Bdellovibrio bacteriovorus: one gene and its partner. The protein of the gene in region 1 interacts with the protein of each later gene in a pairwise test. Links are inferred from orthologs where the notes say so. Each region holds a gene or a part of one and is shown in the gene's direction. Other genes may lie near its edges.

The links.
Region 2: the proteins of AZI87_RS03795 (region 1) and rplK interact in binary tests that used the Escherichia coli proteins (3 or more experiments, as listed by UniProt). The link is inferred for Bdellovibrio bacteriovorus from one-to-one orthologs.

Annotation. Positions count from the first base shown.
Region 1 is NZ_LUKD01000001.1:812,015-817,212, forward strand. Bases 1,981-4,941 are described here. They hold AZI87_RS03795 (50S ribosomal protein L11 methyltransferase), read left to right. Parts: upstream 1,981-2,990; coding sequence 2,991-3,893; downstream 3,894-4,941. Other genes in these bases: AZI87_RS18230 (hypothetical protein), read left to right, coding at 1,981-2,161; AZI87_RS03790 (hypothetical protein), read left to right, coding at 2,285-2,998; AZI87_RS03800 (RsmE family RNA methyltransferase), read left to right, coding at 3,890-4,651; AZI87_RS03805 (RDD family protein), read left to right, coding at 4,663-4,941. In the rest of the region: more of AZI87_RS18230, read left to right, coding at 77-1,980; more of AZI87_RS03805, read left to right, coding at 4,942-5,198. UniProt on the Escherichia coli protein: Methylates ribosomal protein L11.
Region 2 is NZ_LUKD01000001.1:547,648-550,608, reverse strand. It holds rplK (50S ribosomal protein L11), read left to right. Parts: upstream 1-1,250; coding sequence 1,251-1,673; downstream 1,674-2,961. Other genes in the region: rplJ (50S ribosomal protein L10), read left to right, coding at 2,614-2,961; rplA (50S ribosomal protein L1), read left to right, coding at 1,683-2,390; nusG (transcription termination/antitermination protein NusG), read left to right, coding at 628-1,161; secE (preprotein translocase subunit SecE), read left to right, coding at 240-617. UniProt on the Escherichia coli protein: Forms part of the ribosomal stalk which helps the ribosome interact with GTP-bound translation factors.

The DNA of each region.
Region 1 (5,198 bases):
AGTAGTTCCTTACTGTTAGCGCTCTTGCGTTCTTGTAACATACAAAATCCCTCACAATAAACCGATAAGTCTTTATATGAAAATCTTGAGCGTTCTGGTTTTTTTCATGTCTCTATTAGGGGCTGCAACGACTCACGCAGTTCCAGGGTCTCTAACTTATCAGGGAAGAATCAAAAATTCCGACGGACTTCCGCTGGAAGTTAATGGCGTTCGCTTTGAATTTTCTATCACGAATCCTTCGGGCTCTTGCGTACTCTATAAAGAAATATCTTCGTCCATTGACATGCGCAATTCTTCCGGAGTCTTTGACGTGCCTATCGGAACAGGCACAAAAAATTATCCCGTCGATCCAGGATTTAAGCTCTTAGATGCCTTCAATAATGCAGCGGCTTTGAATTGTGAAGGTGGAGGAACCTACACTCCTATCGCCGATGACAAAAGGCTTTTAAGAGTCCAATTCTATGATGGCACAGGTTGGAAGCTCATCAGTCCCGACAGCGAAATCCGCAGTGTTCCATTTGCAGGCCATGCGCAGTACGCTGAGTCCGCGCAAAAACTAGGTTCAAATACAGTCGCTGACTTTATTTTAAAATCCAGTGTGCCTCTTTGTGGCGCTGGCGAATATCTTCGACATATTGCGCCCGCTGGCACATTTCAATGCACAGTTCCCGTTGTGAATGGAAATGACGTCAGCGGAAATATTTCCGGTAGTTCCGCGGGCTTTACTGGAAATTTAAGCGGCGATGTCTCGGGAACTCAAAGTGCGACAAGCGTTGATAAAATCAAAGGCATCGCCGTTAATATGACGGGCCTGGCTTCTGGAAAAATTCTTAAATACAACGGAACAAATTGGGCGCCTGCAGATGACACGGATACTAACACTGACGATAAAATCCGCGGTGTCGATGTTTCTGCAACCACACCGGTCAGTGGACAAGTTTTAGTTCACAACGGATCAGCGTGGGCTCCTCAATATTTCGGCATGGGGCAATTACGATCGACGGTTACGGGCACAGCGCAAGTTCCGGCATCGTGTTCAACTGCTGATAAAACTCTGACTTGGAATTCAATCACAGACTCATTTGCTTGTACCACGATTGCAATCGCGAGCACTCAAGTAACAGGCCTTGGAACAGCGGCTACGAAAAACTTCGGAACCTCTTCCGGAAATCTTGTAGAGCTTGATGGCACCGGAAGAATTCCGGCCTCACTTCTCCCTGCTTCTAGCGGAAACATCATAGATGGAGGCAACAGCACGGGCGCCACTTTGAACGTCGGCACCAACGACGGGCAAGCGCTGAATTTCGAGACCAACAATTCGGCACGAATGACTATCACGAGTAACGGAGATATTGGTATTGGCACAGCCTCCCCCGGCTATAGACTTCAGGTAAATAAAACCTCCAATGCGACGGCTGCCAGCAATATCGCTGCTTCTTTTAATTTCATGTGGGCAGCACCAACTAGTTCCAGCGCTAGTACTTTTGTCGGTCAGTATAACGGCGCTGAAAGTGACGGCACGTCGGCAGCTATCACTGGCGGTATTTTAGCGCAGATCAACTACACTCACCACAACGGTTCAAATGCTTTAGCTAAACTCGTGGGCTCCTGGTCCGGTACTCACAATAAATCTTCGGCAACGGTGGGATCCTCACTGGCAGTTCAGGGTGAAGTGAACAATGACGCTTCGGGAGTTATTTCACAAGCAATAGGAATTCACTCGCGCATTACGAACAGCGGCAGCGGCTCGATCACGAATGCTTATGGAGTGTACGTTGATGGAGTGCAAGGGACGAACAAGTGGTCCATTTATACGAATGATCCTTCAGTGCCATCGTACTTTGCCGGTTATGTTGGTATCGGAACGAACTCTCCAACAGCTCCACTGGATGTCAATGGAACGGTAAAGGCCACTAAGTTTTCGGTGGGTCCACAGATTGTCACCGCGACTTGCAGTAATAGCGCTGCAGCCTCTTGTATGGCCATCGCCACGTGTCCCGCGGGAAAAACACTTCTGTCAGGAGGTTATTCAACCTCTTGGGCGGCCACCAGTGTTGTTCAGTCTGCCCCCTCTTCAGGGACTACCTGGTCCTGCCAGTTTTACGGCGACAGCGCCCTCGGTCCGCATACCTGCTACGCCCTTTGCGCCAATTTCGAGTAAGAAAGAATTATGAGCGATCGCTAAACTCAAGTCGAGTCGGTGCCGCTATTTCTGCAACAGACCTTAAGTTTCATTTTAAGACAGCCGATAAAGCTTTTAGACAAACCATGGAAGGGTTTTCTTATGAAGTTTATAACTTTAATTCTGCTTCTTGCCGGTTTCACGATGAAATCTCAAGCCGCCGATATCACCATCGTCGATGTTCGTCGCAATATCACGATGTCTGAAGATGACACCGTTTACAAAGACTTCTACATCAATGCAGGTCCCTCTTCAGGATTAAAAAAGAATCTTGTCGTCACGGCCGTTCGCAAACTCAATATTCGTGATGCCAGTGGTGCCAACGCTGTCGGTGAAATCACCGTGCCGGTGGGCCAGCTAAAAATCATCGCCGTTTACGACAAAGTCGCGGTCGCGCGCGAGTACACTCTTTTATCTCGTGATGAACTTCCGATGCTTGAGCAAGTAGGGATGATGACCGGAGACCGCATAGATCTTCAAGGCTCATTCATTGATAATTCTAAGCCCAAACCAAAACGCAAAGTAGCCGAAGCCTCTAGCGAAACGACCGCAACAACGGCCACGGTGGTTTCACTCACCGTCGCCCCTTCAGCCGCTGGTTTAAGCACAGGGGCAGGAGCCCTTTCCCCTACCCCGGCCTCCCCCGCGGGAGCGAACCCTGTAGTTTCTGCCAATTTAAAAGCGGATAGTATCCTTTCTGCCGCAACTAATAGCAGTTCAGCCCCTGCCGCCCCTGCGGCTGCGGCATCCTCGGCTACCGCCGGGGAAACCCTTGAAAAAACGGCGGATTCTGGTAACAACACTCTTCATGAGTGACAATTCTTATTTCCGCGTCCGCCTAAGCCAAGTACCAGCAGAGCTGGAAGACATCATCACCACGCATAGTTTTGAATGTGGAGCCTCTGGAGTGACAGAGGCTTTGGCTTTTATTCAACCAGATCTTACCTACGACCCTAAACTTCTTCACGTCCGCTCTCACGAAGTCGATGTGTTCTTCCCTGAAAAACCGGCACAAAATTTCTTTGATGGCCTTCTAGATATCAACGGTGGCATCAAATGGAATATTTTCGAAGAAGAAAACAAAGACTGGCTGGAGGAGTGGAAAAAAGGTTTTAAACCTTTCAAGCTCGTCGGTGATTTCTGGGTTGTTCCAAGCTGGTTGCAACCTCCTGAAGAATGCAAACACGCGATCTTCATTGATCCGGGTATGGCGTTTGGAACGGGCACACATGCAACCACGCAAATGATGGCCTTCTTTATTCACAAACTCGCTGAAAAATACAAGAACGACGTGAAAGAGTGGGCTCTTCTAGATGTCGGAACCGGCACGGCAATTTTAGCAATGCTTGCGCAGATGAGCGGCATGGGCCTTGTCACTGGGATTGAAATTGATCCGGAAGCGCGTCGAGTGGCTCGTGAAAACGTGAAGTTGAACAAGCTTGAACAAATCGACATCCCCGAAACACAGATCGAAGACATGCGCTCGCAGTACGATGTCGTAGTTGCGAACATCATCGATGGAGTTCTGATCAACATCAAATCAGATCTTCTTCGTGTGCTAAAACCAGGTGGTCATATTCTTCTGACAGGTATTTTAGAAGAACGCGACAATCACTTCTTTGAAAAGTTCATGGAAAACTCAGGCCTCACCGTTCTTCGTCGTTTAGAAAAAGACGAGTGGGTTGGATACTGGGCGCAGTCAAAAGCATGAGACGTTATTGGATAGAGAAAAAAGATTTATTCCAAGATCAGGTGAATTTCACCGGCGATGTCTTTCATCATATTTTCGATGTCTGTCGCCAAGAGGTCGGTTCAAAGTTTGAGGTTCTTACCGAAGACAGCAAAGCCTACTTCGTTGAAGTCACTCAAGTCTCAAAGAAAAATGCCACCGCAAGAATTCTAGAAGAACGCGTGATTCCTCCATTAAAGGAACCACACATTCATTTAGCACTCTCTATTTCGCGTTTTCCAGTGATGGATGCGATCATGGAGAAAGCTGTCGAAATGGGTGTTAAAAGCATTCAACCTTTCTTTTCTGAATTCAGCTTCCTGCGAACAGGCGAAAAACTTTCTGACAATAAAGTGGAGCGTTGGGATAAGATCGTCCGCTCCGCCACCCAACAATCTGGCCGCGGCGACCTCATGAAAGTTCAACCGGCAATTCCGTTTGAGAAAGTTTCAGGTTTGATTAACCGAGATGCGGGACATGTGGGTCTATTTGCTTATGAGGGTCCGTCGACTCTTAGCATCAAGGATTATGTTCAACAGGTGAAGTCCCAAAACCCTCAAGGTGTGAAAGCCATCTGGATTATCGTGGGCTCTGAAGGGGGTTTCTCTCACAATGAAGTCGAAAAATTCCAGGAACTAGGCCTTCGCCCAGTCACCTTGGGACCCCAGGTTTTGCGAGTTGAAACGGCTTGCATGGCTCTGGTATCAGTCCTAAAGTATGACTTTGATCTGATGTGTTGAAAGGAGAGGGAATGGATCCCTTCGAGGAATTTGAGTTTAAGCCACTCACGGACGGTCTAGGTTTTCACAAAAAGAAAACAACAGGCGCTGCCAAAGACGAAGCTCAGACAGAAACGTTTTCTAAAAACCGTATGATGGATCAAGGCTTGGAATTGATCGAGGAATCCTCGGTCGATCCTTTGCGTCCTCCTCTTCCACGCAAAAACCGCAACTCTTCAACACAAATTCAACCGACTCCAGGTGCTACAGAAGTGGGCGGAGACGGTTCAGCCGCGGTTGATGAAATTCTTAAGACACTTCAAAAAAACCGTCGTTTGGATTTCGACAACAGCAAACAAAAAATCTCTCAAACTGCTGTTAAAGAAGAGTACAAAAAAGCGACTTGGAGTTTTTCAGCTGCCATGCTTGATGGCATGCTTGTCGTAGCTTCGAGCCTTCTTTGCATGATCATTCTTTTGGTTATCACGAAAGTGGATTTGATTGGCAACCTTACGAACCCAGACTCTCAAGGTATGATCTATCTTGCGACTTTGTCTTTGTTCGCGAT
Region 2 (2,961 bases), 270 kb from region 1 along the record:
CTGCAAAGTTCTCCCAAATAGGGAGATTCTTGATGAGAATTGCTTAGGCCCGAGGCGCGACCGAGGAGAACGTACTAATAGTACGCCGACGACCGAGCAACGAAGGGAATAAGCGATTGTCATCAAGAAGATCAGCAGGGGTGTAGCTCCAGTGGTAGAGCGAACGACTCCAAATCGTTAGGTCGTGGGTTCGAATCCCTCCGCCCCTGCCAATTTTGAAATCCAAACAAAGAGGAACTATGGAAAAGGCCAACTCTAAGATTTTGACAATCAGCTTTGCCATCGCAGCTATCTTGGTCGGTTTGACAACATCTCTTCTCATCAAAGCTTTCGCGGGCGCGTTCGGGGTTGTAGCAAGAGCTGCGGACTCAGACGTTATCCGTCACGGTGTTCCGGTCGCTTTGGGCTTGGTTGTCTTCGCAGTCCTTCAATTCAATCCTAAAGTAATGGCTTGGGGTGAAGAAGTTGTCTCTGAAATTCGTAAGGTGGTATGGCCTTCTCGTAAAGACACCACTGCCATGACAATTGCTTGTGTGGTGATGGTTCTTATCTCTAGCGTGATCATCAGCTCATTTGATTTGATTTCTGGCTTCTTTATCAACTACCTCATGAAGTAAGGAACGGACCATGGAAAAAAAGTGGTATATCGTTAACGTTCAAACAAGTTGTGAAAACACCGCTAAAAAGGCGATCGAAGAAAAGATCAAATCCAATAAAATGGAAGAATTCTTCGGGGAAATCCTTATCCCGGCAGAAAGCGTTGTTGAGCTTGTAAAAGGCCAAAAACAAACTAAATCGCGTAAATTTTTCCCAGGTTATATCTTCGTTCAGATGTTTTTGAATGATGAGACTTGGCATTTAGTACGCAATTCGTCTAAAGTGACCGGCTTCGTGGGTGGGACTAAAACTCGTCCTCCGGAAGTACCGGAAGCTGAGGTTCTTCGCGTAACGCAGCAAATGGCGGGCGTGGCTGAAAAACCGAAGCCGAAAGTGAAGTTCTCTGTAGGTGAGAATGTGACAGTTATTGACGGTCCATTCAGCAACTTCCAGGGTTCCGTAGAAGAAGTGAACGAGGACAAAGGTAAGCTGAAAGTCCTTGTCAGCATCTTCGGTAGACCAACTCCAGTGGAATTGGACTACATTCAAGTTGAAAAACAATAATTTAAGCGCTACATAGGTAGCACTTTAAGCACGGGTCGCTTCGAATAGGTCGAGGCACTCTTAAAACAAACCTCTTGCAGGAGTGGGTCATGGCAAAAAAAGTTACAGGAATGATCAAGCTGCAAATACCGGCAGGGAAAGCTAATCCAGCTCCTCCCGTTGGACCGGCACTTGGACAGCACGGGGTAAACATCATGGAATTCTGTAAGCAGTTCAACGCTCGTACACAAGCGTTGGGTGATAGCATCATCCCTATCATCATCACTGTTTACCAAGACAGATCGTTTACTTTCATTACGAAAACACCACCGGTGTCTTCTTTGATCAAAAAGGCGTTGAAATTGGAATCTGGTTCCAAACAACCGCAAAAAGACAAAGTAGGCAAAATCAATAACGATCAAATCAAGCAAATCGCTACAACGAAATTGCCTGACTTGAACTGCTTGAAAGTTGAATCCGCAATGTCACAAGTTGCTGGTACAGCTAAGAGCATGGGCATCGATATCGCATAGGGGTGATGTATGGCAGGTAAAAAATTCGAAGCAGCCTCTAAGAAGGTTGATTCTCAAAAAAAATACTCTGTTGAAGAAGCATTCAAACTTGTGGTAGCGACTGCTCCAGCTAAATTTGATGAATCTATCGACGTAGCTTTGCGCTTGGGTATTGACCCTAAGCAATCTGACCAACAAGTTCGTGGCGCGATCTCTTTGCCTCACGGTCTTGGTAAAGAAGTTAAAGTTGTTGTTTTCGCAAAAGGTCCTAAAGAGGCTGAAGCGAAAGCGGCTGGCGCTGACTTCGTTGGTGCTGACGACCTTGTAGCTAAAATTCAAGGTGGTTGGTTGGATTTCGACAAATGTATCGCGACTCCAGATATGATGGCGACTGTTTCTAAAGTTGCTAAGATCTTGGGACCTCGTGGTTTGATGCCGAATCCAAAAATCGGTACTGTAACTATGAACGTTGGTGAAGCCGTAGCTGCCGAGAAAAAAGGTAAGCTTGATTTCCGCGTTGATAAAGCAGGTATCGTTCACGCTGGTATCGGTAAGAAATCTATGGGCGATGCTAAACTTCGCGATAACTTCCTAACTTTGTTGGGTGCTATCGTTAAAGCTAAACCAGCAGCGTCTAAAGGTATCTATCTTAAAACTATCTCCGTAGCTTCAACTATGGGTCCTGGTGTTAAGATTGAGCCAAATGCGGCAGCAGCTCTAACTGCTACTAACGCATAATTTTAAATGTAATTAAAAGCTCCGGTGCAAATCGGAGCTTAAGTTTTTATTGCGATCAGAGACAGTAGGTTTCTTTTAGTAGATGTAATCCCACGACGGTGTGGGGCCTACCGAGATAAGGCAAAAAGTTTCCTAGTTCTAGGTGACTCCAAACCAACCTGAATCGCACAACCTACTTCAGCAAAACTGGAGTAGAAAGAATCTAACGAAAGGAGGCTCACTTATGATCACTCGCGCAGATAAAGAGCAAGAGATTAAGCTAATCACGGAGAAATTCGGAAAAGCTAAAGGAGCTTTCATCGTTGACTTCAAAGGCATCAAGGTTGAGCAAGTTACTACTTTGCGCAAAAAATTGAATGCTGCTGAATCAGAGATGAAGGTTGTCCGCAACACTCTTGCAAAAAGAGCGTTCAAAGATCACCCAGCTATTGAAAAGGCATTTGCTAATTCAATGAAAGGTACTAACGCCATCGTATTCTCTTACGGTGAAGTGAACGCTACTGCAAAAACATTGGCTGAATTCGCGAAGGACGTTGAAGTTCTTCAGATCAAGTCTGGTGTTATGGACGGT